DNA from 2 places in the Mesorhizobium sp. M0598 genome. Region 1 is predicted to be linked to the other one. Evidence: predicted binding sites of a transcription regulator. Region 1 holds the regulator's gene; the other holds the start of a gene.
What was found. Region 1 encodes PhoB, which activates phosphate uptake and scavenging genes when phosphate is short. Its sites were predicted from a motif close to TGTCATNNANCTGTCAT; they were not measured.

Region 1 (16,031 bases):
CCATTGGTCGAGCCGCTGGCCGGCCGCATCAGCGCCCGCCTCCAGGACGATCGGTCCGGCCCCTATTAATTGTCTGACCACTTCGTTATGAGCGCTCATCGAAAACAGTTCCGGAATCTGCTGCCATGGCCCGGCCGCTTGCCGACGAAGACGAGGAAAAGCCGCTCGACCCCGAGGTCGAAAAGGTGCGGAGGAAGCTCGTCCGCTTCGTCGCCATCAATCTCGGCCTGCTGTTCCTCGCCCTTATGGTGGTGATCGCGGCACTTGTCTACAAAGCGCGCAACGCGCCGCCTGCCGCCCCTCCGCTAAGCAGCGACATCCAGGTGCCGATCGGCGAGACGGTCAACGGCGACATCGTGCTGCCGGTCGGCGCCAGGGTGATCAGCCAATCGCTGTCCGGCAATCACCTGTCGATCGACGCAGAGCTGCCCGACGGCAGCCGCGCCATCTTCGTCTATGACATCACCGAGCGCCGCATCGTTGGCCATTTTTCGATCAGGAACAAATGACCGGTTTTGCCGAACACCGCAGCATTGCCACGGTCGCGCTTGTCGTCGCAAATTATGACGAGGCGATCTCGTGGTATGTCGACCAGCTGGGTTTTGTCCTCACCGAAGATGTCGATCTCGGCGGCGGCAAACGCTGGGTCACGATCACGCCGCGCAAAGGGCAGGGTGCGCGCCTGCTTCTCGCCGAGGCATCCGGCGATGCGCAAAGGCACGCCATCGGCAGCCAGACCGGCGGCCGGGTCTTTTTGTTCCTCGAAACCGACGATTTTGCCCGCGACTATGCGCTGATGCTCGAAAAGGGCGTTGAGTTCCGTGAGGCGCCCCGGCACGAGACCTATGGCACTGTGGCGGTTTTCGCAGATCTCTATGGAAATCTCTGGGACCTGATCGAGCCAAAACGCTAGGCTTGCAGCGGATACTTCACCGGCGCGATCGGCAGCCTTAAGCCTAGTTGCTTTTTGCCAGCCGTCAGCCTATATCGCCGGTTCTTGAACGCGCCCATCGTCTAGCGGTCAGGACACCGCCCTCTCACGGCGGGAACAGGGGTTCGATTCCCCTTGGGCGTACCAAGTCTCTCCCAGCTCTCGGCAAACCATCAATCCGATCCATCGCCTTGGGTCGCGGCGGGTTTGGCTCATTGCCGCTTCTGGCGCAGCGGAGCCGATTGCATTAGCATTGCATCGTGGGTCTTGAGGCACAGCGTTAGCGGCGCGCAGAACGTCGCGCTGAACAGGGCAGTCGATGCCACGCGGGGAGGAGCCAGATACAGAAACTACAATCGCAAGGCGTCCATCACGCTGGTCGGCACTGCCTGGAGCCGACCTGAGCTACAGCTGCCGGCGGCGGATCGTTTTGGCGAGCTCGGCGAAGGCGCCTCTCCCTCGAAGGGTGGATGCCGGGAAGGCCCTTAGCACCGGCCAGCGAAAGCTGCGCGCGACGCGCATGGCTGGGCTCTAAACGCGCCATACTCCAGTTGCAGTATCGTAGCTTCTTTGCCGTTCGAATTTCTCTCAGTCATGGCTTCGCACGATACCAAGATATGCTGCGAACGACACATCCACGGCGGGCTCAACCATTCGATCTATTCCGGCAAGCCGAAAAGTGTTTGCGCGCCTGCTATTCCTCCGAGCGGATGACTGCCCATGGCGATCATCCGCTCGGTAGTTTCTGCCTCGAACACTGTCGACGCGAGCACCGTCCGTCCCAACGGCTTGCACAGCCCCTCGATGCGGCTGACAAGATTTACAGCCTTGCCGATCGCGGTGAAGTCCAACCTGCCGGCAGTGCCGATATTCCCCCAGAGTATCTCGCCGACATGCAGGCCAATGCCATATCCGAGCTCAGGGCCGCCATTGCGGCGCCGAGTTTGGTTGAGATGATCTATCCCGGCGCGCGTGGCCTTCACGGCGCGTACCGCCGCGTCACATGCGGCATTTGCATCGCGCTCGCCAATCGGGAAAATCGCGAGGACGCCATCACCTATAAACTTGAGAACCTCACCACCAAATGCGTGCACCGCGCCGGCGACGCAATCGAACCAGGCATCAAGTACCAATACGATCTCGTCTGCATCATGAACCTCGGATAGATCGGTGAAACCTCGAAGGTCCGCGCACAGAAGCGCAGCCCGTATCGTCTCTCCCTTTACTCGACGAGAATGACCGTTGAGCACATGTGCTGCACTGCGCTTTCCCAAATATGCCTCGAGCAATGCGCGTTTCGCGGACCGTTCTGCGAGTGCGGTCATCGGAGCCGCAGCAAACCGGGAGATTTGCCGCAGCAGCTCTGACTGCGCCTCATCCGGAGTATGATCGAACGCCCACACCAAAGTCGGTGCGACACCGCCCGCTCGCTCGTCGAACACGATCGCCCGCGTCGTGCCAAGCCACTCCCGCAGCACGAGCCGGGGATCGGCATTCTGGCGGTCGGCGCCTATCCCCAAAGCCTCGACCACTTCACCCCCAGGCGCTCGCCAGAGCCAGATGCGGCGTGAGATAATCGGGTCGGGAGCATCCTGCGCCAGCGCGCCGGCGATGATCGGCAAGCCGTCTTCAATCAAATGCGTTGAGAGCTGCAATAGAAGTCGCCCACCGTCGCCAATATGCGCGGCGTCGTCCAGAAGGAATGAAAGCGACTTTGCGAGAAGCATGGGTAGAAGGTCACTCGGCACCGGCTTATGCTTACGCCTCGAACATCTTCTTGCAACTCCCCACATTCGCTTCAATCATGCAGGTATTCGCTGCGGATGTGACCTGGAGTGAGCGATGGCGGAATCGGTTTACACAGAGATTGAGGTCGCGGCGCCACAAGCGACCGTGTTCGCGCTTTTGACGGATCCGGACCAGATTGTGCGATGGATCGGGACCGAAGCGAATTTGGATGCAACGCCGGGCGGTCTGTTCCTCGTCAATGTCGGTGGTCGCCATATGGCGCGCGGTGAGTTCACCGAGGTGATCCCGGTCCACCGTCTTGCCTACAGTTTTGGCTGGGAAGACAACGAGACCGTGCCGCCCGGCTCCAGTCATGTCGAGATCGACCTGATCGCGAGGGATGCGGGGACACTGATCCGCTTCACGCACAGCGGACTGCCGAACGCAAAGGAGCGTGACAGCCACCGAAGGGGATGGGAGCACTACCTCTCAAGGCTGAAGATCACTGCCGATGGGGGACATGTCGATCCCGACGTGCCGATGAAGAATATGTGATTTTCGTCTAAGGGCCGCGGATGCCCGTAATCCGAACCAGGCGCGGCATGCGTCAACGAGGGCCCCTTTGACCTGCCGTCGCCAAACCGGCGCTCGGGAAACCCAGCGACCTGCGGGCCGCCGCACCACTACAGCTGCCGGCGACGGGTCGTTTCAGCGAGCTCGGCGAAGGCGTCCGCGATCCCGGTGCCGCTCTTGGCGCCTGCGTGGAGTTCTTGAAACTCAGCGCTTCTGGCGCAACGCCGCGGATTGAATTAGCATCCGTTCATCAAAGCTCCGGCCGCACTCCTGCAGGATGCGGAATGCGGAGCGCAGGCGAGCGAGGCCGGGCGCGGTCACATGCCAAGCGCGACTGGGCATCCGAACTTCCGTTCGGCGGCAAGACGGCGTGGCCGGGAGGAGTCAGATGCAAAAGCTGCAATCGCAAGGCGTTCATCACATCACGCTGGTCGGGGCCGGGCGCCAGACTTCCATCGATTTCTGGGAGGGCGTGCTTGGCATGCCTTTCATCTTCGAGCAGCCCAATCTCGATAAGGCAAGCGAAAGCCATCTCTATTTCGATCCGGGCGACGGCCGGCTGATCACCGTCTTCACCGACGAAAGCCGCACGCCGGTCAAGCGGCGCACGCCGACCGACACGGGCTGCGTCCATCATATCGCTTTCGCGGTGTCGCGCGTCACCTTCCTGCAGGCGGTTGCCCGGCTCGACGAGCGCGCCATCAAGCACAGCGGCGTCAAGGATCGCGGCTTCATGGACTCGATCTATTTCGAGGATCCGCTCGGCCTGCTGATCGAACTCGCCTCCTACCGTTTCGAACCGCCGGCGGGCTTCACCCATGCCGACGTGCTGATGCAGGCGCACAAGATCCGCGTCGCGCGCGGCGACTACAACATCGCCGAAGTGCACCTTGCCGATGCGATCCAGGCGCTTGTCGAGCGCTCGCGCACGACGTTGTCGGAGGATCGCGCACCGAAAAATCCATACTGACGACACGCCGAACAAAGGGAGGATACAATGGCGAAGACAGCAACCAAGAGTGCCACGAAGCCCGCGGCCAAGGCAGCCAGGCCAGGAGCGAAGCCGGCGGCCAAAGCCGCCGGCAAGTCAGCGGCGAAAGTGGCAAAGCCGGCGGCCAAGGTCTCCGCCAAGAAGCTGGCGCCGAAGGCCAAGGCGAAACCGGCGAAAAAGCCCGCGCTCTCGCTCAGCATGCTGAAGCCCAGCGTCAACAATATGAGCGTTCGAGTGTTTGCACGCGCCGCCGGGCTCGATCATTCCGAGACCGACGTATGGGGTCTCACGCGCTCGCCCGAATACATGGCGCGAAACCCGGCCCATCTTACGCCGATGATCGAGGACAAGGGCCTGCCGAGAGGTGTCTTGTGGGAAAGCTGCGCCATTATGCAGTACCTCGCCAACAAGCACGGGCTGGAGAAACTATATCCCAAGGCGCCGGCCAAGCGGGCAATGATCGACAGTGCCATGTTCTACCTGATCGGGACGCTCTACCCCTATGTGGCGCGCGCCACATATCCTGTGCTGAATTTCCCGCAATATGCCGGCGAGGTCGGCCACAGCGACGCCCACCCCGACAAGAAGTCGGAAGCCCAGAAGGCCGCTATAGAAGCGATAGCCGAGCCGCTGGAGGTGTTTCACAGCTTCTTCAGGAACGGCAAGCCGTTCATCGGCGGCAAGAACCCGTCGATCGCCGACATCCGCCTGGCGGCGACACTCGAATTCCTCGCCGTCATCGACTATGCGCTGCCCCAATGGGCAAAAGACTATATGGCGGCGATCGAGAAGAAGCTCGGCAAGGCCTATGCCGAGCCGGCCGGCGACGTGCGCGGCTATATCGCCTATGTGAGGTCGCAGGCCAACGCCTGAGTCACATGCCAATAGCGGTCGTCCGCACGTCTGCAGGAGCCGGTAATGAACTGGGGATTTTTTTAATCTCCCCTGTTTGCACGATGTCGGGAGCTTAAGGTTTCGTTAACCTAAACCCTTTCTACTGAATCCACCTCCAGCCCGCGACCACGGATGTACTGGCGCGGATGGGAAGCAAAGGTCGGCTGCGCGCCGGCCTTTTGCTTATTTCAGCCCCTGCCGAAGTTGCGCCAGACGGCGTTTAACGACGCCTACATGGCTGATGAAACGCGTCGCCGCCATCTTGTCATCGCCGCTGTCGGCCCTACCATCGAAGTTCGTCCCGTCCTCGAGGGCGGTTCAAGGACAGAGGCCCTGCCATGAAAAGCATTGCTGGAATGATGGTGATTGCAGGCGCCATGCTGGTGGGCGCAACCGGTCAATCGAATGCAGCGACGCTCAACACCATGCCCGAGGTCGGGGCTGCCATCCAGGCGTGCTGGACCCCTCCGGCGAATGCCGGGAATTCCACCGTCACCCTGAGCTTCAGCTTCAGGCGCGATGGCACGCTGATCGGCCGGCCCAAGCCGACCGCCATCCGCGTCGCCGGCGAGGAGAAGACGCGCCAAGCTTTTGTCGACGCGGCGGTCGCGGCCGTGGACCATTGCCTGCCGTTGAGCTTTTCACCGGCGCTGGCTCAAGGCATCCCGGGCAAGGTGTTCACTCTGCAATTCAACTCGCCCAAACAAGAACAGGTTGCACCGCGAGTGAAGGCTTCGCCTTGATCTTTTCCGACAACCGGATTCCACTTTTCGGGACCTAATGCATGTCGCGCAAAAGTGTGCAGCGGTTTTGCGACAACGACATGCATTAGACAAGAACCTAAGCGCGTCGCATGAGGCCCGGTCGACCGCGATGCGCTTTAGTGGCGCCTTCGTCTCGCCTCGACATGTCGCGCCAGTTCCGGCATCTCGAAGACATAGTCGCTCCAGGCCGATTCCGGTATCTGGCCGGCAAGATTGCACTCCAGCAAAAGCCCCTGCTCGTGGTCGAGTGGCCTCGGTGCGCGTTCATGGTCCAACCCAAGTGAATGGAACAGATTCCTGGTCAGGTCCGCGACAGTGAAGTGGATCGACATTTGCGGTCTCCTCCTTTGGCCGCTCAACGCCGATCCCAGGGCTAAGGTTTCAGCAACGGCCGGCCGGTAACGCCGGATTGATCGCGATGCCGAACCCGCCGCGCGTATCAAACTTCGCCGTGGCGGGCGTCCGCCGGCGTTGCTGCCGGTTCGTCTCAATCTTGAAATAAAAATGTAATATTGAATTTACACGAGTGGATCTAATACACTAGAGCTAAAGTCTCTGGTGGCGGTTTGATCTACTTCAATTAGGAAAAACTGATTTAGCTAGTACTTATCCATAGTCGACAAAGAAATCCTGTTCTCGGTGCAACAAGGATAATGGTCGTTCCAGTGACACGCTTCTGGCCCCTCACGATTCTGATGCTGGTGTCGGCAATAGCCGTTGCGCTCGGCACATCCTTCTCCTACGCGGATAGCTGCGGTGCCATCAGGAGCCAATTGCTTTCGGCGGGGCGCAGCGGCGGGACCAGCCCCGAGCTTGCCCAACTGCGCCGGCAACTCGCCGCGATTCAAAAGCTTGAGAGACAACGCAGATGCACGGCGAAAACGGCCGGCTTCTTCTTCAATCCCTGCGCCGACCTGGTCAGCAGCAAGGCGGAGGTGCAACGGCAGATCGCCAGACTGTCGAATTCGAGCAGGGACACGTCCAGATTGAAGGCCAGGTTTGTCGCGCTGGGCTGCGCCGCCCCCGCTGCCAAGAAACAGCCGGCGCAGCAACGCACGGCACCCAAGGCCCAGTCCGCAGGCACAACAATTGGCGGCAATCGGATGCTGTTTTGCGTTCGCTTGTCGGACGGATATTTCTTCCCCGCGCCAAAATCGCAGTTCGCCAAGGGCGACGATCTGAAGGAAACGGTCGATCAGTGTCGCTACATCTGCGACGATGCCGGCGTCGACCTCTATACGCTGAGCGACGCCACTCGCGAGACCGAGGAGATGGTCGCGCTCGAGTCGGGAAAACCCTATGTGGAGCTACCTGCCGCGTTCCGGTACCGCGACGACGCGAACTTCAAGGCCTGCGACGTCAAGCGCTATTACCGGCGCGTCGCCGAGCTCAGGGCACGAACCGTGACACCGGCCAACATGAGCAACGCCATCATTCCGTTGCCGACGGCAAAGCCGGATTTTGGCATCGTCGCGGAAATTCCTGAATCCGGGATCGAAACCGCCGGTGCCGCTCCGGCAGAGGCAAAAACGCAGGCTGCCGAAGTGCAGGGGGCTGCCCAGCATCAGTCGATCGAAAGAGCGATCGGCGCGCGGCCGGTGAGAGTGGTCGGGCCGGCCTTCTTCCCGGCGGACTGACCAGGGCGGGCGATGTTCCGAGACGGCTGGCCGGATAGCCGCTTCAAGGCCTGGAGCCGTACGCATCGACGGACGTCGGCTGGTTATTCGCAGACCATGCGGGCCCGTTTGCCGGGCTCGCTGACATTCTTGCAAGTTAGCGGCTTCGTCGGCTCCGGCGACAGCATGGGCGGGTTGTTGGTGATCCTCCTCCGAGGCGTTGCAACGGAAGCCGCGCTCCTGCGCACCGCCGGCCTTTTCGGCGTTTGCGGCGCCACTGGAAAGACGTCGGTCTCCAGTTGCGACTGTTCGGCTTGCGCCTGCGGCGAAGGCCTGTCCCAGAAACGGCGAACATCGAGCGGCTTGGGAATGATGACGGTGCCGTCATAGCTGCGCGCGCAGCCGCTTCCCAGAGGCAGCGCCAGGCACAGGAAGACAGGCAGAATCCGTCGAGACATCAGCAATACCCCTGCAAGCTTATAACGCTGCTTCGGCCTAACCGACAACCGGCGGAATAGGGCGAAGGGAGTAGATACCGTGAAGTAGAGTCGTCGCACTTCCAGTCGAAGGCGTTGCTCGAAGATCGAGCGCCGGGTCGGGCGCGGATGGAGGTCCAGCGCGAGTTAGAACCTTGCGATTCGTCAACGCTTCCAGCGTAAGGCCATGGTGCGATCGCACCATACCAAAGCCGCGCTCAGTGGCGACAATGGGATATTCGAAGTTCCGCTCCTCCAGTTACGGGCGGGAGCAGCGACCGCCGGCAAGAAACAGGGTCAGATTTACCCCAACGGACCTGTTTCGGCGATGGCGCGGCCATGACACGTTCTGGCTGCATGCAACGCGCTCCCGTCCGGCTTTTTTCTTTTAAAGCCGGTGGCTACGATCGCCGAGCAGACGATGCCGGCCGGAATTCACGCAAGCTGCTGATTCCAGCGGCAAACCGCGGCCCATGCCGACAAAGCCCGCGACCGCTCCTTCTTAACCCGGCTGGACGACGTTACCGGAGCGACATGAAACTGTCATGCGACTGTAATAATCGGGGGCTATTGGCCTCAGCGGGCGCCCGAGGAATGGCGCCGAGAGACCATATTCCGAACAGGAGCAGGCCACATGAGACATTTCATCCGCTCGGCGGCCGTTGCGATTGCAATGGCTGCGGCGACGACCACCCTCACCCTGTCCGCCGCGCTCGCCGCGGACATCTCCGGCGCCGGCGCCACCTTCCCCTACCCGATCTATGCGAAGTGGGCCGACACCTACAAGAAAGACACCGGCGTTGGCCTTAACTACCAGTCGATCGGTTCCGGCGGCGGCATCAAGCAGATCAAAGCCAAGACCGTTACCTTCGGCGCTTCGGATGCGCCGCTCAAGGGCGACGAGCTTGAAGCGTCCGGACTGGCTCAGTTCCCGATGGTGATGGGCGGCATCGTTCCCGTCGTCAATCTCGAAGGCATCAAGCCGGGCGAGTTGGTTCTCGACGGCCCGACGCTGGCCGACATCTTCCTCGGCAAGATCACGAGCTGGGATGACGAAGCGATCAAGAAGCTTAATCCCGACGTCAAGCTGCCTTCGCAGGCGATCGCGGTCGTTCACCGTTCCGATGGTTCGGGCACGACGTTCAACTTCACCTATTACCTCGGCGACGTCAGCGCGGACTGGAAAGAAAAGGTCGGCGTCGACAAGGCCGTGGAATGGCCGGTCGGCATCGGCGCCAAGGGCAACGAGGGCGTTGCCAACAACGTCTCCCAGACCGGCGGCGCGATCGGTTATGTCGAATATGCTTACGCCAAGCAGAACAAGCTCACCCACACCGATATGATCAACAAGGACGGCAAGAAGGTCGAGCCCGCCGCGGCGGCGTTCTCGGCGGCAGCGGCCAATGCCGACTGGAGCTCGCAGCCGGGCTATGGCGTCATCCTCGCCAACGAGCCGGGCGCCGAGTCCTGGCCGATGACGGCGGCAACGTGGATCCTGCTCTACAAGAAGCCGGATGATGCCGCGACCACCGGCGAAGCGCTCAAATTCTTCGCCTGGGCATACGACAAGGGCGACGAGATGGCCGGCGAGCTGGACTACGTTCCGATGCCCGACAAGGTGGTTGAGAGCGTCAAGGCCATGTGGGCCAAGGAAGTCGTCGGCGACGACGGCAAGCCGCTCTACTCGGCTATGTAATCTCCTCCAGGGAGGGCGTCGATGGCGCCCTCCCTGTTGCCTTTAATCGCGAGGACCCAATGACCATCGCTTCCGATGCCATGCCATCATCTGCAGCAGCCCGGGCCAGGGAAGCTACGGTGCGGCGCTTCGCGCTCACAGATGCCATATTCCGCGGACTCACCCGCGCTTCCGCAATTCTTGTGCTTGTCATCCTCGGCGGTGTCGCGATCTCGCTGTTTGCCGGCTCATGGCAGGCGCTGTCGTCGTTCGGTTTTTCTTTCCTGACGACTGAGAGCTGGAATCCTGTTACGGAAAAATTTGGCGCACTGGCGCCGATCTACGGCACGCTGGTGACGGCGGCCATTGCCATCCTGATCGCGGTTCCGATCGGCATCGGCATTGCAATCTTTCTCACCGAGCTCTGCCCGCGCCCGCTCAGGCGCCCGATCGGCATAGCGGTCGAGCTGTTGGCCGGCATTCCTTCGATCATCTACGGCATCTGGGGCCTGTTCGTGTTCGCGCCATTCCTGCAGACGACGATACAGCCCTTCATCATCAACATCTTCCATGGCGTGCCGGGACTATCCAGCCTTTTCGCCGGCCCTCCTTACGGCATCGGCCTTCTGACCTCGGCGCTGATCCTCGCCATCATGGTGTTGCCCTTCATCACCTCGATCACCAAGGATGTCTTCGATACGGTGCCGGCGGTGCTGAAGGAATCGGCCTACGGCATCGGTTGCACGACCTGGGAAGTGACCCGGCGCGTGGTCATTCCCTATACCCGCATCGGCATCATGGGCGGCGTCATGCTTGGCCTCGGCCGGGCGCTCGGCGAGACCATGGCGGTGACCTTCGTCATCGGCAACGCCCACCGCATCAGTGCCTCCCTGTTCGCGCCGGGCACGACGATCTCGGCGACCATCGCCAATGAATTCACCGAGGCCGACGGCGACCTCTACACCTCCTCGCTGGTTTCGCTCGGCCTGATCCTCTTCGTCATCACCTTCCTGATCCTTGCCGCCGCCCGCTATATGCTGATGCGGATCGACGCCCGTACGGGAGCCTGACCGATGTCGACATCCTCATCGCTCCACAGCCGCCGCAAAGCCAGGAATTCGGTGATGATGGCGCTTTGCGTCGTCGCCGCCGGCATCGGGCTTGCCTGGCTGGCGCTCATCCTCGGCGCACTAGTCTATAAGGGCACAGCCGGGCTTTCGTTCGCGGTCTTCACCGAGATGACGCCACCACCGGGCGAGGCCGGCGGCCTGCTCAATGCCATCGCGGGCAGCCTGCTGATGACGATCATCGCCGTTGTCGTCGGCACGCCGATCGGCGTGCTGGCGGGGACCTACATGGCCGAGTATGGACGCTTTTCGCGCATCACCACCGTCGTCCGCTTCATCAACGACATCCTGTTGTCGGCGCCGTCGATCATCATCGGCTTGTTTGTCTATGAGCTGATGGTGCGGCCAATGGGACATTTCTCGGCCATTGCCGGCGCAGTTGCGCTTGCCATCCTGGTCATTCCGGTGGTCGTGCGCACCACTGAAGACATGCTCAGCCTGGTGCCGAACGCGTTGCGTGAAGCCGGTGCCGCGATCGGCGCGCCACGCTGGGTGGTGATCCGTTCGGTCGCCTACCGCGCCGCATTGTCCGGCATCGTCACCGGCATATTGCTGGCGATAGCACGCATTTCCGGCGAGACGGCGCCGCTGCTCTTCACCGCGCTCAACAACCAGTTCTGGAGCAGCAATATCAACGCGCCGATGGCCAGCCTGCCGGTGACCATCTTCCAGTTCGCTCTCAGCCCTTACGAGGAATGGCAGCAACTGGCGTGGACCGGCGCACTCATAATCACCCTGACGGTTCTGGGCTTGAGCATCCTCGCCCGCAGCCTTACCGGACGCAGAGAGGACAGATGACACAGATGTTGTCCCCAGACATGACGATGGCCGAAACGGTAGCCGAGAAGACGAAGATCGAGGTCAAGAACCTCAACTTCTACTACGGCCAGAGCAAGGCGCTGAAGGACATCAGCCTGTCGCTGCCCGAGCGCAGCGTCACGGCCTTCATCGGCCCTTCGGGTTGCGGGAAATCGACGCTGCTGCGTGTGTTCAACCGCATCTATGAGCTCTACCCAAAACAGACGGCCGAGGGCCAGGTGCTGCTCGACGGCAAGAACATTCTCGACCGGTCGCAGGATCTCAACCTCCTCAGGACCAAGATCGGCATGGTGTTCCAGAAGCCGACGCCGTTCCCGATGTCGATCTACGAGAACATCGCCTTCGGCGTCAGGCTCTACGAGAACCTCGGCAAGTCCGAGATGGACGGCCGCGTCGAACAGGCGTTGAGGCGCGCCGCGCTGTGGAGCGAGGTCAAGGACAAGCTCAACGCCAGCGGCTTGAGCCTGTCCGGCGGCCAGCAGCAGCGGCTCTGTATCGCCCGCACCGTGGCGGTGAAGCCGGAAGTCATTCTGCTCGACGAACCGGCTTCGGCGCTCGACCCGCTGTCGACTGCCAAGATCGAGGAACTGATCGACGAATTGCAAGCCGACTACACGATCGTCATCGTCACCCACAACATGCAGCAGGCGGCGCGCGTGTCGCGCCAGACCGCCTTCATGTATCTGGGTGAACTGGTCGAGTTCGACCGGACCGAGAAGATCTTCACGTCGCCCCGCGAGAAGCGCACGCAGGACTACATCACTGGCCGCTTCGGCTGAGCCATTCCGATCATGCATTTGAGGACAGGATCATGGGCGAACACACAGTCGCTTCTTTCGACGAGGATCTCGAGCAGATCAGCAAGCTGATCCGCGACATGGCCGACCTCGCCGGTTCGATGGTCGGCGGGGCGACCAAGGCCCTGTTGAATTCCGACAACGTGCTGGCGCAACGCGTCGTTTCCGACGACGCCATCATGGATGCGCGTCAACGCGAACTGGACGACCGCGCCATCACCCTGATCGCCAAACGCCAGCCGATGGCCCACGATCTTCGCCATGTGGTCGGAGCGATCCGCATGGCGGGCGACCTCGAACGCATCGGCGACCTTGCCAAGAATATCGCCAAGCGCGTGAGTGCGGTCGGCCTCAGCGCCACGCCGCGGGACCTGTCGCATTCCATCGACGCGATGGCGCAGCTGGTTCTCATCCAGGTGCAGGGTGTCATCGAGGAATATGCTGCAGGCGATGCGGCCGCGTTGGCCAAGCTGCGTGCCGCCGACGAGCGCATCGACGTCAAATACACGTCCGTGTTCCGCGAGCTCTTGACCTACATGATGGAAGATCCGCGCAACATCACCGCTTGCACGCACCTGCTGTTCTGCGCCAAGAATCTGGAGCGGATCGGCGACCATGTCACCAACATCGCCGAAAATGCGTATTATGTGCTGACCGGCGAGCAATTGCCGGTCAATCGTCCGAAGCAGGACGAAACGACAATGTCCGCACCGGTGACATGATGGGGGTGCCCAGCCGATGATCGCACCACGCATAATGGTGGTGGAGGACGAGGAGCCGTTGGGTGTGCTGCTCCGCTACAATCTCGAATCCGAAGGCTACCAGGTCGAGGTGGTGACACGCGGCGACGAAGCCGAGATCCGTTTGCAGGAGAATGTGCCCGACCTTTTGGTGCTCGACTGGATGATACCAGCGGTTTCCGGCATCGAGCTCTGTCGTCGGCTGCGGGTGCGCCCCGAAACCGAGCGGCTGCCGATCATCATGCTGACCGCGCGCGGCGAGGAGAGCGACCGGGTGCGCGGTCTTTCGACCGGCGCCGACGACTATCTGGTCAAACCGTTTTCGACACCGGAATTCATGGCCAGGGTCAAGGCGCTGCTGCGGCGCGCCAAGCCGGAAGTGCTGTCCAGCGTGCTGAAGGTCGGCGACATCGTTCTCGATCGCGAATCGCACAGAGTCTATCGCAAGAAGAGCGAAATCAGGCTCGGGCCGACCGAATTCCGGCTGCTCGAGTTCATGATGCGGCATCCGGGCCGTGTCTTCTCGCGCAGCCAGTTACTCGATAATGTCTGGGGCGAGACAATCTACATCGACGAACGCACCGTCGACGTGCATGTCGGGCGGCTGCGCAAAGCCGTCAACAACGGCCGGATGCCGGATGTCATCCGCACCATCCGCGGTGCCGGCTATGCGATCAGGGAAGATTGACCCGCCTGGTCAGGCTACGTTCTTTCTGACGCTGGGCCTCATTTGCGCGCCCGGCGCGAAAATCTCCTGGTCGACGAAGCTTAACGCCCGCATCGCGCAGCCTTCGCGGATCAGCGGCAATTCGTTCGGCTCTGTATCGAAGGAGATCGAGCCTGAATGCTGACCGCCGGCGGTCTGGGCGATTGCCTTCCGCAAGGCCGGCTCGATCAGATCGAAGGCGGCGGCACTGGCGCCGACCATCGCGACCGGTGCCGGATCGATCAGCGCGAACAGCGAGCCGAGACCGAAACCCAGCGCTTCGCCGGCCTTGCGGTAGGCCTCGCGTTCCGGCCCATCTTTCTCGCGCGCCTGGGCCGCCAGTGCTCGCATGTCGGCGTCGCTGACGTCGGCGACCGGTTCGCTGTCTTCGCTCATCTGCCTGGCGTTGCGCCAGATGGCGTAGTTGCCGGCATAGGCCTCGATGCAGCCGCGCCGCCCGCAACGGCAGAGCGCGCCGCCCGGACGATGGATCATGTGGCCAAATTCGCCGCCCGAGGAATGCGTCCCGGTGAACAGTTCGCCCTTCAGCACCAGCCCCATGCCGATGCCATGCGAAAGCAGGATGGCGATGAAGTCGTCGCGATAGCGATCCGGATTGCGCCAGCGCAAAGCCACCGCCATCATGTTGCAGTCGTTCTCCACCGTTGCCGGGATGCCGAATTCGTCCTCCAGCATGTCGGCAAAGGCGATGTCGGTCTGCGGCGTGATCGGCGACCACAGCATGGCGCGTGCAGGGGAGTCGGTAATGCCCTGAATCGCCAGGGCGATGCGGGCGACACTGCGGACGTCAAGGTCTGGATCCTGCAGCCGGCGCCGGACGATGGCCATGCATTCACGGATCAGCTCGTCGCGCGGCATGGTCAGCGTGTCCAGCCGGCGCTGTTCCTCGGCGACCACCTGTCCCGTATAGTCGATAATGGCGGCCGACAGGAAATTCAGCGACAACACCACGGTCAGCACCGCCGCCGCTTCCGGGTTGAGGGCGAGGCCGACCTGCGGACGACCGCGTTTCAACGAAACGGGCTCACTTGCCTTGCTCTCGGCGAGGATGCCTTCCCGTATCAGGTCGGAAGAGATCGCCGATATGGTCGAATGACTGAGGCCGGTGGTAGCTGCGATCTCAGTACGCGATGGCTGGCCGGCCCGGCGCACCGCCGAGATCACCATCGCCCGGTTGCGCCGGCGCAAATCGTCATGGCGGATTCCGACCGACATTGTTTTGCTTTCCTCCCGGTTGCCGCGGCTGCTCATGAACCGGAAGCCGTCGGTAATGTCCGACAAATAGTGTCGGATGCAGGCAAATAGTGTCAGATGCAGGTGGCGCTGTCATCGTTTATTCCGACGCTCGAAAAAACTCGCAGAGTCATCAAAATCCATCAGAATCGATGTTGACAGCAGCCGGAGATCGGGCCAGTATTTTTTCGAGGCTCGAAAAAATTAGAGCTTCTAAGCTGGTCTTTGAGCCAATTGGTCACGCCGTACGCGGCGCAGGGAGGATATGATGAAGAAATTCACGACCGCCATTCTGGCGGGTGTCGCCATGACGCTGGCGCTGGCGTCGGTGGCGCAGGCTAAAGACAAGGTCATCGGCGTTTCCTGGTCGAACTTCCAGGAAGAGCGCTGGAAGACCGACGAGGCCGCAATGAAGGCGGCCATCGAGGCCGCAGGCGACAAGTATATTTCCGCCGACGCACAGTCCAACCCCGGCAAGCAGCTCACCGACGTCGAGAGCCTGATCTCGCAGGGCGCCAGCGCACTGATCATCCTGGCGCAGGACGCCTCGGCCATCGGGCCGGCCGTGCAGAAGGCACTGGACGAAGGCATCCCGGTCGTCGGCTATGACCGGCTGATCGAGAACAAGGACGTGTTCTATCTGACCTTCGACAACAAGGAAGTCGGCCGCATGCAGGCCCGCGAAGTCTTCAAGGTGAAGCCGGAAGGCAACTACGTCTTCATCAAGGGTTCGGGTTCCGATCCGAATGCCGATTTCCTGTTTGCCGGTTCGATGGAGGTGCTGAAGGAGGCCATCGACGGCGGCAAGATCAAGAATGTCGGCGAGGCCTATACGGACGGCTGGCTGCCGGCCAACGCTCAGAAGAACATGGAACAGTTCCTGACCGCCAACGACAACAAGGTCGATGCCGTGGTCGCCGCTAATGACGGCACTGCCGGC
Region 2 (16,031 bases), on a different contig from region 1:
CACGCTCGATGCCGTGGTCGAAGCGCGCGCCAAGGCGACGCAGGTGACCGTGACGCCGGAAACGCTGAACAATCCGGAAGCCTTCAAGAAATTCCAGGACAGCCAGGCCGGCCTGACCAGCGCGCTGTCGCGCCTGCTGGCGGTGGTGGAGAACTATCCCGATCTCAAGGCCAACCAGAACTTTCTGGCGCTGCAAGCACAACTCGAAGGCACCGAGAACCGGATCACGGTCGCCCGCCGCGACTATATCCAGGCAGTGAGAGAGTACAATCTGACGCTGAGGACCTTCCCGTCGGTGATCTGGGCGACCTTGTGGTTCCGCGGCAACCAGCCGTTTGCGAATTTCACCATCGAGGAGGATAAGATGCAGCCGCCGAAGGTCGATTTCGGCACCAACACCACGCAAGGCGGGTGAATAACAGCCGGTGAGCGTGGTTCCTATTGGCCTTGCACTCCGTAGCACCCCCCTCTGCCCTACCGGGCATCTCCCCCTCAAGGGGGGAGATTGGCAGCTTTGGCTTCACCGCCCATCCTGCAACGTTGGAGATTGGCGAAAACAGCCGTGACAGCCGATCTCCCCCCTTGAGGGGGAGATGTCCGGCAGGACAGAGGGGGGCGCGACAGAACGCCTGCCTGGCCTTCCTACTCGTCTTCCAAAGCCTTCTCCTCCTCCCTGTCATCGCCTTCGCCGCCGACCTGCCAACCCTCACCGGACGGGTCGTCGACAATGCCGGCATCATCGATGCCGCGACCGAGGCGGCGCTGACGCAGAAGCTTGCCGAGTTCGAGACCAAAGGGTCCGACCAGATCGTCGTCGCGACCATCCCCAGCCTCGACGGCGAGGAGATCGAGCCTTACGCCAACCGGCTGTTCCGCGCCTGGAAACTGGGCCAGGCGAAGGAGAACAACGGCGTCCTGCTTCTGGTGGCGCCGAACGACCGCAAGATGCGCATCGAAGTCGGCTATGGGCTGGAAGGCACGCTGACCGACCTGCACACCAAGCTGATCATCGAAAACGACATGGTGCCGGCCTTCCGTGCCGGCGATTTCTCCGGTGGTATCAGCAAGGCCGTCGACGACATGATCATGGTGCTGGAAGGCAATCCCGAAGAACTGGAGGCGCGCGGCGAACGCAACCAGCAGCCGCCGTTCAACAGCGACGATCTGTTCTTCACGATCTTCATAGCCATCTGGGCAATCATCTTTTTCGGCGGCCTCGCAGCCTCCATCCTGCCGCCGATCTTCGGCCAGAAGATCGGTCCCGGCCGCTATCGCTGGCTGGGCATGACCTTCGAGCCAAACCGGCGGTCGTCCGGCGGCTGGTCGGGAGGTTCCGGCGGGGGATGGTCGTCGGGTTCAAGCGGTGGCGGGTTTTCCGGCGGCGGCGGTTCGTCCGGCGGCGGCGGCTCCTCGGGAAGTTGGTGACGAGATGACAAGACACGCCATCAGCCCGGTGGAATCCGGCCGTTTCATCAAAATAATCGGCACCGCACTGTTGGCCATGGCGGTGCTGCTGGTCGGCTTCGCGGCATTCGCCGCCGCACTGCCGGCGCTGACCGGACGGGTCGTCGACAATGCCGGCATCATCGATGCCGCGACCGAGGCGGCGCTGACGCAGAAGCTTGCCGAGTTCGAGACGAAAGGGTCCGACCAGATCGTCGTCGCGACCATCCCCAGCCTCGACGGCGAGGAGATCGAGCCTTACGCCAACCGGCTGTTCCGCGCCTGGAAACTCGGCCAGGCGAAGGAGAACAACGGCGTCCTGCTTCTGGTGGCGCCGAACGACCGCAAGATGCGCATCGAAGTCGGCTATGGGCTGGAAGGCACGCTGACCGACCTGCACACCAAGCTGATCATCGAAAACGACATGGTGCCGGCCTTCCGTGCCGGCGATTTCTCCGGTGGCATCGGCAAGGCCGTCGATGACATGATCATGGTGCTGGAAGGCAATCCCGAAGAGCTGGAGGCGCGCGGCAAGCGCAATCCGGCGAATGACAATCCTGTCGATCCCATCTTCATGCTGTTCATTGTCCTGTGGGCGACGATGTTCTTCGGAGGCTTGGCAATGGCGTTCCTGCCGCCGATCTTCGGCACGAAACTGTCGCCGGGCGTGTACAAGTGGCTGGGCATGACGTTCCGCTACGGCCGCGGGCCAGGTTCGTCATCCTCCGGTGGCGGTGGCTGGACGTCTGGGAGCTCGTCCGGCAGTGGCTGGTCGTCTGGAAGTTCCGGCAGCGGTTGGTCGTCCGGAAGTTCGGGCGGCGGGTTTTCAGGCGGCGGCGGTTCGTCCGGCGGCGGCGGTTCTTCAGGAAGCTGGTGAGACATCAATCATGGCAACACGACCGATCAGCCCCGAGGATCATGAGCGCATCGCCGGTGCGATCCGCGCTGCCGAATCAAAGACCGACGGCGAGATCTACTGCGTCGTGGCGCATGCCAGCGACGGCTATTTCTTCCCGGCCGCTTTCATGGCGATGCTCGGCATGCTCGTCGTCAGCCTCGCCGTCGGTTATGGGCTGGAAGCCTGGTGGCTGTCGATCCGCTTGCCGCATTTCGTCATCGCCGAGCTTCTGGCGCTTGCCAGTGTGCTCATCCTGTTGTGGGCATTGCCGGCATTGCGCATCCATCTGGTGCCGAGGCGGCTGCGCTACCAGGCCGCCCACGCCAATGCGATGAAGCAGTTCCTCGCCCGCAACGTCCACCGCACCACGGCGCGCACTGGCGTGCTGGTGTTCGTCTCGATCGCCGAGCGCTATGCCGAGGTGGTCGCCGACAGCGGGATCGATTCTCGTGTCGGCCAGCATGTCTGGGACGGTGTCGTCCGCGACCTTACGGCGCATGCCGGCGACGATCGGCTTGCCGAGGGGTTCGTCAAGGCGATCCAAGCAGTCGGTGCGGTACTGGCCGAGCATTTTCCGGTCTCGACCGGCGACAGCAACGAACTGGACGACCATCTGGTCGAGATTTGATCTCGCCAAAAGCGGTTTCGCAGCGTCTCAAGGACGCACCGTCCGGCTGTGTGAAAGCATCGCGGCGGTTGACCGGACTCTTGCAATCGGGCGCGGCGGGTTTATGGTTAACCAATCATGAATACGCTGAGCATCGACATCAGGAAAGCCGAACCGCGCGATGCGGCCGCCATCGCCGACGTGCATCTCGAGGCCTGGCGCGGCGCCTATTCGGGCATCATCCCGCACCGCACGCTGACATCGATGATCAACCGCCGCGGCGCCGACTGGTGGGCGAATGCCATTCGCCGCGCTGCCACCGTCCTGGTCGTCGAAATCGGCGGCAAAATTGCCGGCTATGCGACGATCGGCAAGAACCGCGCCCGCGAACTCAGGCAGCAGGGCGAGATCTACGAACTTTACCTGCGGCCGGAATATCAAGGCATCGGGCTCGGCAGCCGGCTGTTCTCGGCCGCGCGGGCACGGCTGGCCGACCATGGCCTGAAAGGCATGGTGGTCTGGGCGCTGGAAGACAATCAGAACGCACTTGCCTTCTATGCCGGCGCCGGTGGCCGCGATGTTGCCGAAGGCGTCGAGATATTCGAGCAGAAGGCGCTGAAGAAGGTCGCTTTCGTCTGGGAATGACGGCCAGCGCATGATCCGGCCGGTTTTCGGTTCGGACGATCTCCCCGTACCATTCGCCGCATTGCACCATTCGCCGTCGCCCGCTATCGATCTCCAATCGAGAGAGGGATAAAGCGATGCGTATCGAAGCGATTGCCAGCGGAAAGAACCCGCCCGAGGACGTCAACGTCATAATCGAGGTGCCGATCGGCGGCGAGCCGATCAAGTACGAGATGGACAAGGAAGCCGGCACGCTGTTCGTCGACCGCTTTCTGCACACCTCGATGCGCTATCCCGGCAATTACGGTTTCGTACCGCATACGCTGTCGGGCGACGGCGACCCGATCGACGTGCTAGTCTGCAACACGCGCGCGCTGGTGCCAGGCTGCGTCATCAATGTGCGGCCGATCGGCGTGCTGGTGATGGAGGACAATGCGGGCCAGGACGAGAAGGTGATCGCGGTGCCTTCACCCAAGCTGACCTTGCGTTACGAGGACGTCCACGAATACACGCAATTGCCCGACATCACCCGCCAGCAAGTGCAGCACTTTTTCGAGCACTACAAGGATCTCGAACCCGGCAAATGGGTCAAGATCGAAGGCTGGTACGATGCGGCCTATGCCAAGAAGATGATCGTCGAGGCAATCGAGCGGGCCAGGCGCAAGTAATTGTCGGGCGCAAATAATCAGTTGTCGACGCGGCCGAAAGCGGGCGCGTCGCCAAGCACCTCACGCTTGTCCTTGCCGCAGGCGAAGGTGCGTGCCTTCTCGTCGGCAAGCTTGCGCGCCTGATCGTTGGCGGCGGGATTGCCGGTGGCGAGCACAAGGCCGATCGTGCAGCCTTCGTGGGCGTCAGGCTGGGCAACCTTGGCGACGATCAGCACTTCCGTCGACTTGTTCTCGCCCTCGGTATCGCTGATCGAGCGACGATGAATGACGGCGAAGGGAATGGCAGTTTTGCCGTTGGTTTCGATCCGCCACTCGACTTTGGGTCCAGCCGAATTGAGGCCGGAAAAGCTTTCCCAGACCGTGGTCATATCGCCAGGTGGAAAGCCGTAGAACAGCGATTCCCGCGCATCGTCGTAGGAAACCAGCACCGGGTAACCGCGATAGCCCGAACAGGCGAGATCGGCCCAGTCCCCGTCGCCTTCTTCCGCTTGGGCATAGGTGACGCAGTCCTTCTCCCAATCGAGATCGGTATAGACGCTGGATATGTCGCCGGCCCGGGCCGCCTGGCAGAAACCGGCGAGGGCAAGCGGGATCAAGAGAGCGCGCATGGCGGAACAACTCAGTTCGGGGGGCGCAGCGTACCGTCAAATTTAGCAGCAGCCTAGAGGAAGTCGGGCTGCGCACAGTGGTCTGGTAAAACGGAACACTATTTCTTCAAACTTGCCTCTATCAGAAGATCGGCGTTGCGGGCCACCGACTGCGCCGGCCCGCCGACACCGAACAGCTGGCCGCTGATATAGGCGCCTTCGATCAGCAGCAGCAGCCCGTCGCCCAACGTGTCGGCGTCGCCGGCGCCCATCTCTGCCGCCATGGCGCGCAGGCGCTGGCGCAGTTCCTGCTTGTTGGCCTCGCTCACGGCGCGGGCCGGATGGCCATGTTCGGGATATTCGACCGCGGCATTGGTCATGCCGCAGCCACGATAATCGGGCTTTTGCGTGCGCTTGCCGACGCGGGTCAGGAAAGCGACGATCTGCGCGCGCGGATCGCCGGGATGGGCATCCACCGCCTCGTCGAAACGCTCCCAGAATTCGAGGTCATAGTGCCGGAGGTAGGATGCGGCCAGCTCATCCTTGGACGGAAAGCTGCGGTAGAGGCTGGGCTTGGTGACGCCGGCACGCCGCACGATCTCGTCGACGCCGATCGCCCTGATGCCTTGCCGGTAGAACAGGTCTCGCGCCACCTGGAGAATCCGTTCGGCGGCGCGAGGCGGGGGTGCGTCATTCGCCTTGATCGTTGGTTCAATGCTTTTCATGCCTGGTCTGCCGGTTAGCTGGTTGACAATGTTACCGGTCGGTACGTATGTTTCGCGCTCCTGCAACGTACCGGTCAGTAACATGATAGCTCAATCCCGCCCGTTTGGCCAGCGCTACGCTTTCGTCGTGGTCGCCGTCATCTTCCTTTGCCTGCTGATCGCAGCGGGCCTGCGTTCGGCGCCGGCAGTCATGATGCTGCCGCTCGAGAACAGTTTCGGCTGGCGGCGCGACGTGGTGTCGCTGGCGGCGGCCACCGGCATCTTCCTCTATGGCCTGACCGGGCCGTTTGCCGCGGCGCTGATGGAGCGGATCGGGCTGCGCCGCACCTTGCTTGCCGCGCTGCTGTTGATGTCGGGATCGACCGCGCTCAGCCTGTTGATGACCAAACCGTGGCATCTGCTCCTCACCTGGGGCGTGTTTTCCGGCGTCAGCTCGGGCGCCGTCGCCACCGTGCTCGGCGCGACCATCGTCAACCGCTGGTTCAAGACCAATCGCGGCTTGGTGATGGGACTGATGTCGGCGTCCAGTGCCACCGGGCTGCTGGTCTTCCTGCCGCTGCTCGCCTCGCTCGCCCAGTCGGGCGGCTGGAAGCCGGTCGCCATCGCCATTGCCGTGGCCACCGCCGCCTTGGTGCCGCTGGTTTATATGCTGGTGCCGGAGCGGCCAGCCGCGATCGGCATGGTGCGCTACGGTGCCGAGGCCGACGACGTGCCGCCGGCGCCGCCGGCCGCGCAAGGCAATTTCCTCGCGCATACGCTGAGCACGTTGCGCCGCGCCGCCGGTACGCGCGTGTTCTGGTACCTGTTCGCCACGTTTTTCGTTTGCGGCTTCACCACCAACGGGTTGGTCGGCACGCATCTGATCGCCTTTTGCGGCGATATGGGCATCGGCGAAGTGCAGGCCGCAGGCCTGCTCTCGATGATGGGCATTTTCGACCTTATCGGCACGACGCTATCGGGCTGGCTCACGGATCGCTTTGATCCGCGCAAGCTGCTCGGCGTCTATTATGGCATTCGCGGCCTGTCGCTGATCTATCTGCCCTATTCCGGCTTCTCGGCGACCAGCCTGATCATCTTCGCCGTGTTTTACGGACTGGACTGGATCGCGACGGTGCCGCCGACGCTCAGGCTTTCCAACGAGGCGTTCGGCGACCGCAGCGGGCCGATCGTCTTCGGCTGGATCGTCGCCGGCCATCAGGTGGGTGCGGCAACCGCCGCTGCCTTCGGTGGCACCATGCGTGAGCTTCAGGGCAACTATCAGCTTGCCTTCCTGATCGCCGGCATGACGGCAATAGCCGCCGCCTGCATCTCGCTGCTGATCAACACCAGCCGCCCGGCGTTTGATCCGGAACCGCAGGCGGCGTAGGGCGCAATCGGCCGTGCTAATCTCCCCCCTTGAGGGGGAGATGGCCGCGAAGCGGCCAGAGGGGGTCGGTCCGACTGGGCTCGGCCCCTTATCGCCGATGCAAGAGGTCGGTGCTCCATGCGAGACGACCCCCTTCTGTCGCCTTCGGCGACATCTCCCCCTCAAGGAGGGAGATTCGCCAGCCTGTTCACTGTTATCAAACCTTCATCGTTTCGAAATGTGCCTGAAACATTGAAGCTGGAGCTTGGTGGCGACGTTCAATGCCATCCAGGAGACAGCCATGAACAAGATTTCGATGACGCGGCGCGCTTTCGTCACGTCGGCCAGCGCCGTTGGCCTGGTCGGCGCCGCGGGCCTCGCCCTTCCCTATTACTCGCGCGCCAATCAGCGCCCGGCTTTCACCCATGGCATCCAGTCCGGCGACGTCGACGCCACCAGCGGCATGGTCTGGACACGCACCGACCGGCCGTCGCGCGTCATGTTCGAGGTGTCGCCGACCGAAAGCTTCACCAATGCCGTCCGCCTGGCGCCGCTCGATACCTCGCCGGCCAGCGATTATACGGTGAAGCGGCTGCTTACCGATCTCGCCTCCGACCAGGACATCTTCTACCGCATGGTCGCGGCCGATCTTGCCGACATCAACGCCGTTTCCGAGCCGGTCGTCGGCCGCTTCCGCACGGCACCTGCCTCGAAGCGCGACATTCGCTTTGCCTGGTCGGGCGACACCGCCGGCCAAGGCTGGGGCATCGACGAGACCGGCATGAAGACCTACGCCACCATTGCCAAGCACACGCCCGACTTCTTCCTGCATTCGGGCGATACGATCTATGCCGATGGTGCGATGAAGGACGAGGTCGACCTGCCCAACGGCGGCAAGTGGAAAAACAAAGTGCTGATCGACGAGAAGCGCAAGGTTGCCGAGACGCTGGACGAATACCGGGTGCAGTGGAAATACAACATGATGGACAGGCATGTGCTGGCGCTCAGCGCCATCTGTCCGACCTTCTATCAGTGGGATGACCACGAGGTGCTGAACAACTGGTCGGACTCGAAGGACCTGAGCGCCGACGATCGCTACACTGAAAAATCCATTCATGTGCTGGCGGCACGTGCGGCGCGCGCCTTCCACGAAATGACGACGATCCGTTACGAGCCGTCGGAGCCCGGCCGCGTCTACCGCAAGATCGCCTATGGTCCGCTGCTCGACGTGTTCTTCCTCGACATGCGTTCCTATCGCGGCCCCAACGGTCCGAATATGCAAGAGACGATGACGGCGCAATCGCGCATCCTTGGCGAACAGCAGACGAAATGGCTGAAGCGCGGACTGGCGAATTCCAAGGCAACCTGGAAAATCATCGCCGCCGACATGCCGCTCGGCCTCGTCGTCTGGAACGACGGCACCAAGAAGGTAGGGGCCGAGGCGGTCAGCAATGGCGACAATGGCCCGGCCAAAGGGCGTGAGCTGGAAATTGCCGACCTTCTTCGCTATATAAAGAATGCGGGTATCAGCAACACTGTTTGGCTCACCGCAGACGTGCATTACACAGCTGCGCATTACTACAATCCGGACAAGGCGCAGTTCCAGGACTTCAATCCGTTTTGGGAATTCGTTTCGGGTCCGATCCATTCCGGCACGTTCGGGCCTAATGGTTTCGATATGACATTCGGCCCGGAGCTGAAGTTCATAAAGGCACCAACTGCCGAACAGGGTCAAAACCTGGCGCCTTCGGCCGGCCTGCAGTTCTTCGGGCTCGTCGAGATCGATGGCGCCACCGAGCAGTTGACGGTGCGGCTGATGGATCGTGACGACAGCGAACTCTACAAGGTCACGCTCGATCCGGTGCGGTCGGCGTGAGCGACGCCGCCACTACCCTCGGGCCAGGCCGAGGGTAGGACGTATATCAATCGGGATAGCAGACGACGGGAATGTTGGGCCAGACGGCGCTGTCGCATCCGGCATTTTGCTGCCGCTGCTTGAAGACGGCGCTTACCGGCCCGGTCACCACCGGATCGACGCCATCGGGAGCATCGGCAAAAAGCTGCTCCGCCGACGGCTTGTCGGACGGCAAAGCAGACCGCGTCTCCTTGAACGACGCCGCCGACTGCGCCGCGCCGGCCGCGAGGAGGACGGCGAGCGCGGTACATGCCAAAATCGGCCGGAGTTTGATGCCTATCTCGATCATGAAATTCGAACTGTCCGGACCATGAAAGGTTCCGCCTTGGTTAATAATTCCACTTCACACCAAGACATTTAAGATTTGGTGACTTTATTTGGTGGCTCGCCTCCTCTTTCGCAATTGCGAAAAACCCTGTATGAGCCGCCCAACCGAAAGAGGCAGCGCCTTTTGGCCTGCTGCCTGCAACGCTCCCGAGACCGAAACATGAAAATCCGCAATATCGCGATCATCGCGCACGTCGACCATGGAAAAACCACCCTCGTCGACCAGCTTCTGAAACAGTCCGGCTCGTTCCGCGACAACCAGCGCGTCGCCGAGCGCGCCATGGATTCGAACGACCTCGAAAAGGAACGCGGCATCACCATCCTGGCCAAGGCGACCTCGGTCGACTGGAAGGACACCCGCATCAACATCGTCGACACGCCCGGCCACGCCGACTTCGGCGGCGAGGTCGAGCGCATTCTGTCGATGGTGGATTCGGCCATCGTGCTGGTCGACGCCGCAGAGGGGCCGATGCCGCAGACCAAATTCGTGGTCGGCAAGGCACTCAAGGTTGGACTGAAGCCGATCGTCGTCATCAACAAGATCGACCGGCCAGATGCCCGCCACGTCGAAGTGGTCAACGAGGTGTTCGATCTTTTTGCAGCACTTGACGCTACCGACGAGCAGCTCGACTTCCCTATCCTTTACGGTTCAGGCCGCGACGGCTGGGTCTCGGAAAACCCCGAAGGTCCGAAGGACCAGGCTCTGGCGCCGCTGTTCGACCTCGTCATCAAGCACGTGCCGGCGCCGACCGTTCATCCCGGCCCGTTCCGCATGATCGGCACCATCCTGGAAGCCAATCCGTTCCTCGGCCGCATCATCACCGGCCGTATCGAATCCGGCACACTGAAATCCAACCAGGCGGTCAAGGTGCTGCACCATGACGGCACCCAGGTCGAAACCGGCCGCATTTCGAAGATCCTCGCTTTCCGCGGGCTCGAGCGCCAGCCCATTGACGAGGCGCAGGCGGGCGACATCGTCGCTATTGCCGGCCTGTCGAAGGGCACCGTCGCCGACACGTTCTGCGACCCGTCGGTGACGGAACCGCTGCATGCGCAGCCGATCGATCCGCCGACCGTGACGATGTCGTTCCTGGTCAATGATTCCCCGCTGGCCGGCACCGAAGGCGACAAGGTGACCAGCCGCGTCATCCGCGACCGCCTGCTGCGCGAGGCTGAAGGCAATGTCGCGCTGAAGATCGAGGAATCGCCGGACAAGGATTCGTTCTTCGTCTCCGGCCGCGGCGAATTGCAGCTGGCCGTGCTGATCGAGACGATGCGCCGCGAAGGTTTTGAGATCGCCGTGTCGCGGCCGCGCGTCGTCATGCAGAAGGGCGACAGCGGCGAATTGCTGGAGCCGGTCGAGGAAGTCGTCATCGACGTCGACGAGGAGCATGCCGGCGTCGTCGTGCAGAAGATGTCGGAGCGCAAGGCCGAGATGGTCGAGCTTCGCCCTTCGGGCGGCAATCGCCAGCGCATCGTCTTCCACGCACCGACGCGCGGGTTGATCGGCTACCAGTCGGAACTGTTGACCGACACGCGCGGCACCGCTGTGATGAACCGGCTGTTCCATGCCTATGAACCTTACAAGGGTGAGCTGCCGGGCCGTACCAACGGCGTGCTGATCTCCAACGAACAGGGTGAATCGGTGGCGTACGCCATGTGGAACCTGGAAGACCGCGGCCCGATGGTCATCGACCCCGGCGTCAAAGTCTATCAGGGCATGATCATCGGCATCCATTCCAGGGACAACGACCTCGAAGTCAACGTGCTCAAGGGCAAGAAGCTGACCAACATCCGCGCCGCCGGCAAGGACGAGGCGGTGAAGCTGACACCGCCGATCCGCATGACGCTGGAACGCGCGCTGGCCTGGATCCAGGACGACGAGCTGGTCGAAGTGACGCCGAAGACCATCCGCCTGCGCAAGCTCTATCTCGATCCGAACGAGCGCAAGCGTTTTGAGAAGTCGGCGAAAGTGGTCGGCGCGGCATAAAGGGCAATACCGCGCAATGAGCGGTAAACTCGTCACGGCTGTCATATACGACAATCGACCCGAGGCCGAAGTTTGCGTGTCGATGCTCGACGCGTATGGAATTTATGCTCTCGCGAATTATCTTCTCGACACGGGCAGGCTTGGCTTGATCCATGTGCAAGTCGCCGACAGCGATCTCGATGCGGCCAAGGGTTTGATTGGCTCGGCCTCCAAAGAGGGCGACTGACCCCTGGCCGCAACTGTCTCTGACTACGGATTCCCTTGCCGTCGCCTCATCCACCTGCAGCCGAAATGATTTCGTCCCGGTCTGGTTCGCCAGACAGGTGGATCCGGATCGCCGTTCCCGCCCGCGCCGGCCGGCGCAAGGCTTTGGCCCCGTCCGGACCAACCACCAGCAATCGCTTCTCTTCCCAAACCTGTAGCCGCGATCGCGGGACACCGAGTTCGCTGGCCAGCAACCGGTCGAGCCGCAGCGTTGTCGGCATTTCGAGCCAGAGCTGAAGTTCGAGAGCGCTGGTATTTTCCGGCCTGTCCCCGAGCACCTGCTTATGAACGATGGCTTCAGGAAACTCCTCGACGCGCCCGATCCTGCTTCGCAATGCGGCAACATCGAAAGCATGGCGCCGCGCCAGGACCGGATCATTGCTTTCGAGCGCCTGCAATATTGCCGGTTCGATATCGCGGCGGCTGCAGCGCTCCAGAATGCCGAAATTCCAGGAATTGTCGCAGTCGATGCAGCGGTAGATCAACCAGGCGTCAATGCGCTTGCCATTGGCATTGACCCGGAATTTGCCGCTGCAGCGATAGGCTTTCAGGCCGCCGCAGCGATTGCAGTTGAGGTGAGGTCGAGGTGCGGTCTTGGGTGTGATCGCCCAGCGGATACGCAGTATCGAAGGCATGCCGAAAAGCCCTTCCCGTCGGGAAGTTCGTCAGATCGGCGATATCGAGAACCCTTGCGGGCACGGCGTGGCGAGAGACTGCGGCAGTTGGAAATCAGGTGTCGCGGGTGGTTATGCGCGACAGCGGTTCAGCAGTGCCAAACCGGTCTCGAACCGCCACCCGAGGAACACATGATGTGAAAACAGGCATCGCGACTGCGACGCCCTGCTCTGTGTTGGGGGAGTTGACGAGACCGGCGGTTACGTAGGCAAAGTGAAGCTCGGAAAGGATTTCGGAACGACATTTCTAGCCGCGAGGTGCCTGGCCGACAAGCCTTCTTTCCGTGGACGCTACTGTCGTCGGACCAGTTGGGTTATGTTGAACGACCCAAACATTTCAAACGGGATCCGCGTCATGCATTTCACATCGCTTCTGATTTTTGCCGGCGCCCTGCTTGTTGCCGCCGGCTCGCCCGGCCCATCGATCGCCGCTCTTGTGGCGCGGGTCATCGCAAAAGGGTTTCGCGACGTGTTCCCGTTCCTGCTTGCGATGTGGATCGGCGAAGCGATCTGGCTGTCCCTGGCGGTGTTTGGCCTCGCCGTGGTGGCGCAGACGTTCCATTTTGCTTTCGTCGTCGTGAAGTGGGTCGGCGTCGCCTATCTCGCCTGGCTGGCCTGGAAGATGTGGACGGCGCCGGTCGAGGCAAAAGAAGGTTCGCTGCCGCGCGAAGATTCGCCCACCAAGCTGTTCTTTGCCGGCATGGCGGTGACGCTCGGCAACCCGAAGATCATGATGTTCTACCTGGCGCTGCTGCCGACCATCATCGACCTCGGTTCGGTCAGCATGATCGGCTGGGTCGAGCTGACCGCGACCATGGCCGTTGTCCTGGTCGCTATCGATTTGACCTGGGTGCTCGCCGCATCACAGGCGCGCAAGCTGCTCAAAAGCAAGCGGGCGATGAAGATTGCCAACCGCGTCAGCGCCGGAACCATGGCCGGCGCTGCGGCGGCTATCGCGGCGCGGTCCTGAGCCGGCGCGTCAACCCATTTCGATTATCGGCGCAATCTCGACGCTGAAACCCGGGTCCGTCAGGATAGGACAATCCTTGGCTTTGCCGACGGCATCGTCGATGTCTTTCGCTTCGATGATGGTGTAACCGGCGGTCGGATTGCTGCCGCCATTGTTCTCGACCTTGCCGCCAGGCAGCAGGGTCTTCGACATGCCGACTGGATTGCCGCCGTCGACCACCGCTGAGCCAAGCTTGCCGTACCAGCCGTTCCAGGCATCCATCGCTGCCTTCCGTTCGGCCTCCTCGGTCGGCATCTTGCCCGAGCCGTGATAGACGTAGAGAAATTTCGCCATGTTCTCCTCCTTTGATCGGCGGCATCGAACCGGCATGCGGTCATGCCGCATGCCGATCATCGGACCAAACCGGCAAACAAGCAACGAGAATGCGAAGTAGCTAATATAATGTGCGGTTGGCTCGCAACGGCGGTGCCCTATCGCGCCATCGCATGGTATTCATCGTTCGGCCGCATATCGATTGCCGATGCCAGCCGGTTCGACATGTTGAAGAACGCCGCGGTCGAGGCGACGTCCCAGATGTCGCGGTCGGAAAAGCCGACTTGCCGCAGCGCCGCCCGGTCCGCTTCGACGATCTTTGCCGGCTGCCCGGTCAGCTTCACCGCGAATTCGAGCATGGCGCGTTGCCTGTCCGAAAGCTCGGCGGCGCGAAAATTCATCACCATCATCTCGCCGAAGGCCGGGTCGCCGGAAAGCTGGCGCACCGCCGCGCCATGCGCGACCAGGCAATAGTAGCAATGGTTGACCGACGAGACGGCCACCGCGATCATCTCGCGCTCGAGTTTCGACAGGCCGGATTCACCCAGCATCAAATCATTGTACATGTCGGTGAAAGCGCGCAGCTTCTTCTCGTCGAAGGCATAGGCGAGCAGCACATTGGGAACGAGGCCGAGCTTCTCCCGGCACTTGGCGAAATAGGCCTTGGTCGCGTCGCTCAGCTCCGCCGGTGCCAGGTCAAGCGCGGTAATTTTCTCCGTCATGGCGGATTTCTCCTCGTTTTCGCCAGGCTGCCGGTGAATTCCGACATTTCGTCGCAAGCCGTCAAACCTTTGTCGCCAAATACCCGTCATCTGTTAGCATAGCCGCAAAAACATGTGACGGGAGGGACTCATGGCCAGCGTAAAGTCAGCGAGCCGGTTGAAAAAGGCCGGCGTGACGAGGGGTGAAGCCGCGGGTGGCGAAAAGCCCGGCAGGCTTGCCGACTACTTGCTGGCCCGAGCTCCGGCCGAAGATGTCGCCGCCTACGACGTCATCGATCTCGAACGCGCTGCCGAACTCGCCGGCCGCGCAGTGGCCAGGCACAAGAAGGACGACTGCGTCGTTGCCATAGACGTTGATTCCGGTGTCGTCCGCCAGGGCCGGCCGATGACGGTGATCACCGTCGTCAACGACAACATGCCGTTCCTGTTCGATTCCGTCCTCGGCGAGATTACAGAAAGCGCCGGCGAGCCGCTGCTGGTTACCCATCCGGTCATAGTCGTCAGGCACGGCAAGAACGGCGTCGAGGAAATCCTCGGCGATGGCGGTTATGCCAAGGGCGACCACAGCCATGACCGACTGAGCGTCATCCATGTCCATATCGGCCGCCTTTCGGCCGAGCAGGCCGAAGGCCTGGCCGCACGCCTGACGAAGCTGCTCGGCCAGGTGCGAGCCGCCGTCACCGACTGGAAGCCGATGCTTGCCCGCCTCGACCAGGCGATCTCGGAATTCCGCTACTCGCCAGTGCCGCTCGACAAGGCCCATGTCACCGAGGCGATCGCCTTCCTCGAATGGCTGCGCGACGACAATTTCACCTTTCTCGGCATGCGCGAATTCAACTACACTGGCGGCGAGACGAGCGGCATGCTCGAGCGCGCCGAAAAGCCCGGCCTCGGCATCCTTTCCGATCCCGACGTGCTGGTGCTCAGGCGCGGCACCGAAGCGGTGAGCACGACCCCGGAAATCCGTGCCTTCCTGCATGGGCCGGAACCGCTGATCGTCACCAAGGCCAACGCCAAGTCATCGGTGCACCGCCGCATCTACCTCGACTACATTGGCGTCAAGACCTACACCGGCAAAGGCGTGCTTTCAGGCGAGCTCCGTATCGTCGGCCTGTTCACCTCGACTGCCTATACGCGCTCGGTGATGAAAATCCCCTACCTGCGCTCGAAGGCGGAAACCGTCATTGCCAAATCCGGCTTCAATCCAAGCGACCATTCCGGCAAAGCTTTGATCAACGTGCTGGAGAGCTATCCGCGCGACGAGCTGTTCCAGGTTTCGGTGCCGATCCTGCGCAAGCATGCCGAAGCCATACTGGGCTTGATCGAGCGACCGCGCGTCAGGGCATTGGTGCGTGTCGACCAGTTCGACCGCTTCGTCTCCGTGCTCGTCTTCGTGCCGCGCGACCGCTACGACAGCGTCGTGCGCGAGAAGATCGGCACCTATCTGAAGACCGTCTTCGAAGGCCGGCTGTCGGCCTATTATCCGGCCTTCCCGGAAGGCGGGCTGGCGCGCGTCCATTTCATCATCGGCCGCTCCGGCGGCAGGACGCCGAAGGTCGAGCAGGCGACGATCGAGGCGGCGATCCGCGACATCGTACGGACCTGGGACGATGCACTGCGCGAGACCGCGACAGAGACCGGCGCCGATGCGAGACTCACGGCCATCGCCTCGCGTTTTTCGGAAAGTTATCGCGACAGTTTTCCGCCGGCCGTGGCGCTGGCCGACGCCGGGCGCATCGCCAAGCTCGATGCGTCAAATCCGATCGCCATCGACTATTACCGTCACACCGTCCAGAAGCCGCATCAGGCGGCGCTGAAGATCTATCACCATGGCAGCCCGGTGGCGCTGTCGCGGCGCGTGCCCGTGCTGGAAAACATCGGTTTCCGCGTCATCAGCGAGCGCACTTTCGAGGTCGGCGACATTCAATCCGGCATGATCAATAGAGATCAGCCCGGCATG

Region 2: the regulator PhoB is predicted to act here: its motif matches at 7,110-7,126, upstream of NKI59_RS14260 (alkaline phosphatase D family protein).

Annotation. Positions count from the first base shown of each region.
Region 1 covers NZ_JAMYQL010000005.1:154,901-170,931, reverse strand. Annotated here, with positions in the region: gene NKI59_RS09510 (RluA family pseudouridine synthase) at 1-99, opposite strand, end outside; gene NKI59_RS09505 (fimbrial protein) at 126-509, shown strand; gene NKI59_RS09500 (VOC family protein) at 506-913, shown strand; tRNA gene NKI59_RS09495 (tRNA-Glu) at 1,004-1,078, shown strand; gene NKI59_RS09490 (adenylate/guanylate cyclase domain-containing protein) at 1,591-2,658, opposite strand; gene NKI59_RS09485 (SRPBCC family protein) at 2,774-3,214, shown strand; gene NKI59_RS09480 (VOC family protein) at 3,621-4,202, shown strand; gene NKI59_RS09475 (glutathione S-transferase family protein) at 4,230-5,096, shown strand; gene tolA (cell envelope integrity protein TolA) at 5,495-5,860, shown strand; gene NKI59_RS09465 (hypothetical protein) at 5,998-6,213, opposite strand; gene NKI59_RS09460 (DUF2865 domain-containing protein) at 6,547-7,518, shown strand; gene NKI59_RS09455 (hypothetical protein) at 7,602-7,955, opposite strand; gene pstS (phosphate ABC transporter substrate-binding protein PstS) at 8,608-9,669, shown strand; gene pstC (phosphate ABC transporter permease subunit PstC) at 9,729-10,718, shown strand; gene pstA (phosphate ABC transporter permease PstA) at 10,722-11,573, shown strand; gene pstB (phosphate ABC transporter ATP-binding protein PstB) at 11,570-12,373, shown strand; gene phoU (phosphate signaling complex protein PhoU) at 12,406-13,113, shown strand; gene phoB (phosphate regulon transcriptional regulator PhoB) at 13,130-13,819, shown strand; gene NKI59_RS09420 (ROK family protein) at 13,829-15,073, opposite strand; gene xylF (D-xylose ABC transporter substrate-binding protein) at 15,360-16,031, shown strand, end outside.
Region 2 covers NZ_JAMYQL010000009.1:117,970-134,000, reverse strand. Annotated here, with positions in the region: gene NKI59_RS14305 (LemA family protein) at 1-415, shown strand, start outside; gene NKI59_RS14300 (TPM domain-containing protein) at 583-1,425, shown strand; gene NKI59_RS14295 (TPM domain-containing protein) at 1,502-2,320, shown strand; gene NKI59_RS14290 (TPM domain-containing protein) at 2,331-2,969, shown strand; gene NKI59_RS14285 (GNAT family N-acetyltransferase) at 3,087-3,593, shown strand; gene ppa (inorganic diphosphatase) at 3,710-4,240, shown strand; gene NKI59_RS14275 (hypothetical protein) at 4,258-4,848, opposite strand; gene NKI59_RS14270 (TetR/AcrR family transcriptional regulator) at 4,947-5,552, opposite strand; gene NKI59_RS14265 (MFS transporter) at 5,635-6,918, shown strand; gene NKI59_RS14260 (alkaline phosphatase D family protein) at 7,199-8,773, shown strand; gene NKI59_RS14255 (hypothetical protein) at 8,820-9,101, opposite strand; gene typA (translational GTPase TypA) at 9,300-11,129, shown strand; gene NKI59_RS14245 (hypothetical protein) at 11,146-11,355, shown strand; gene NKI59_RS14240 (DUF1062 domain-containing protein) at 11,402-12,028, opposite strand; gene NKI59_RS14235 (LysE family translocator) at 12,423-13,037, shown strand; gene NKI59_RS14230 (YciI family protein) at 13,047-13,370, opposite strand; gene NKI59_RS14225 (peroxidase-related enzyme) at 13,508-14,071, opposite strand; gene NKI59_RS14220 (NAD-glutamate dehydrogenase) at 14,202-16,031, shown strand, end outside.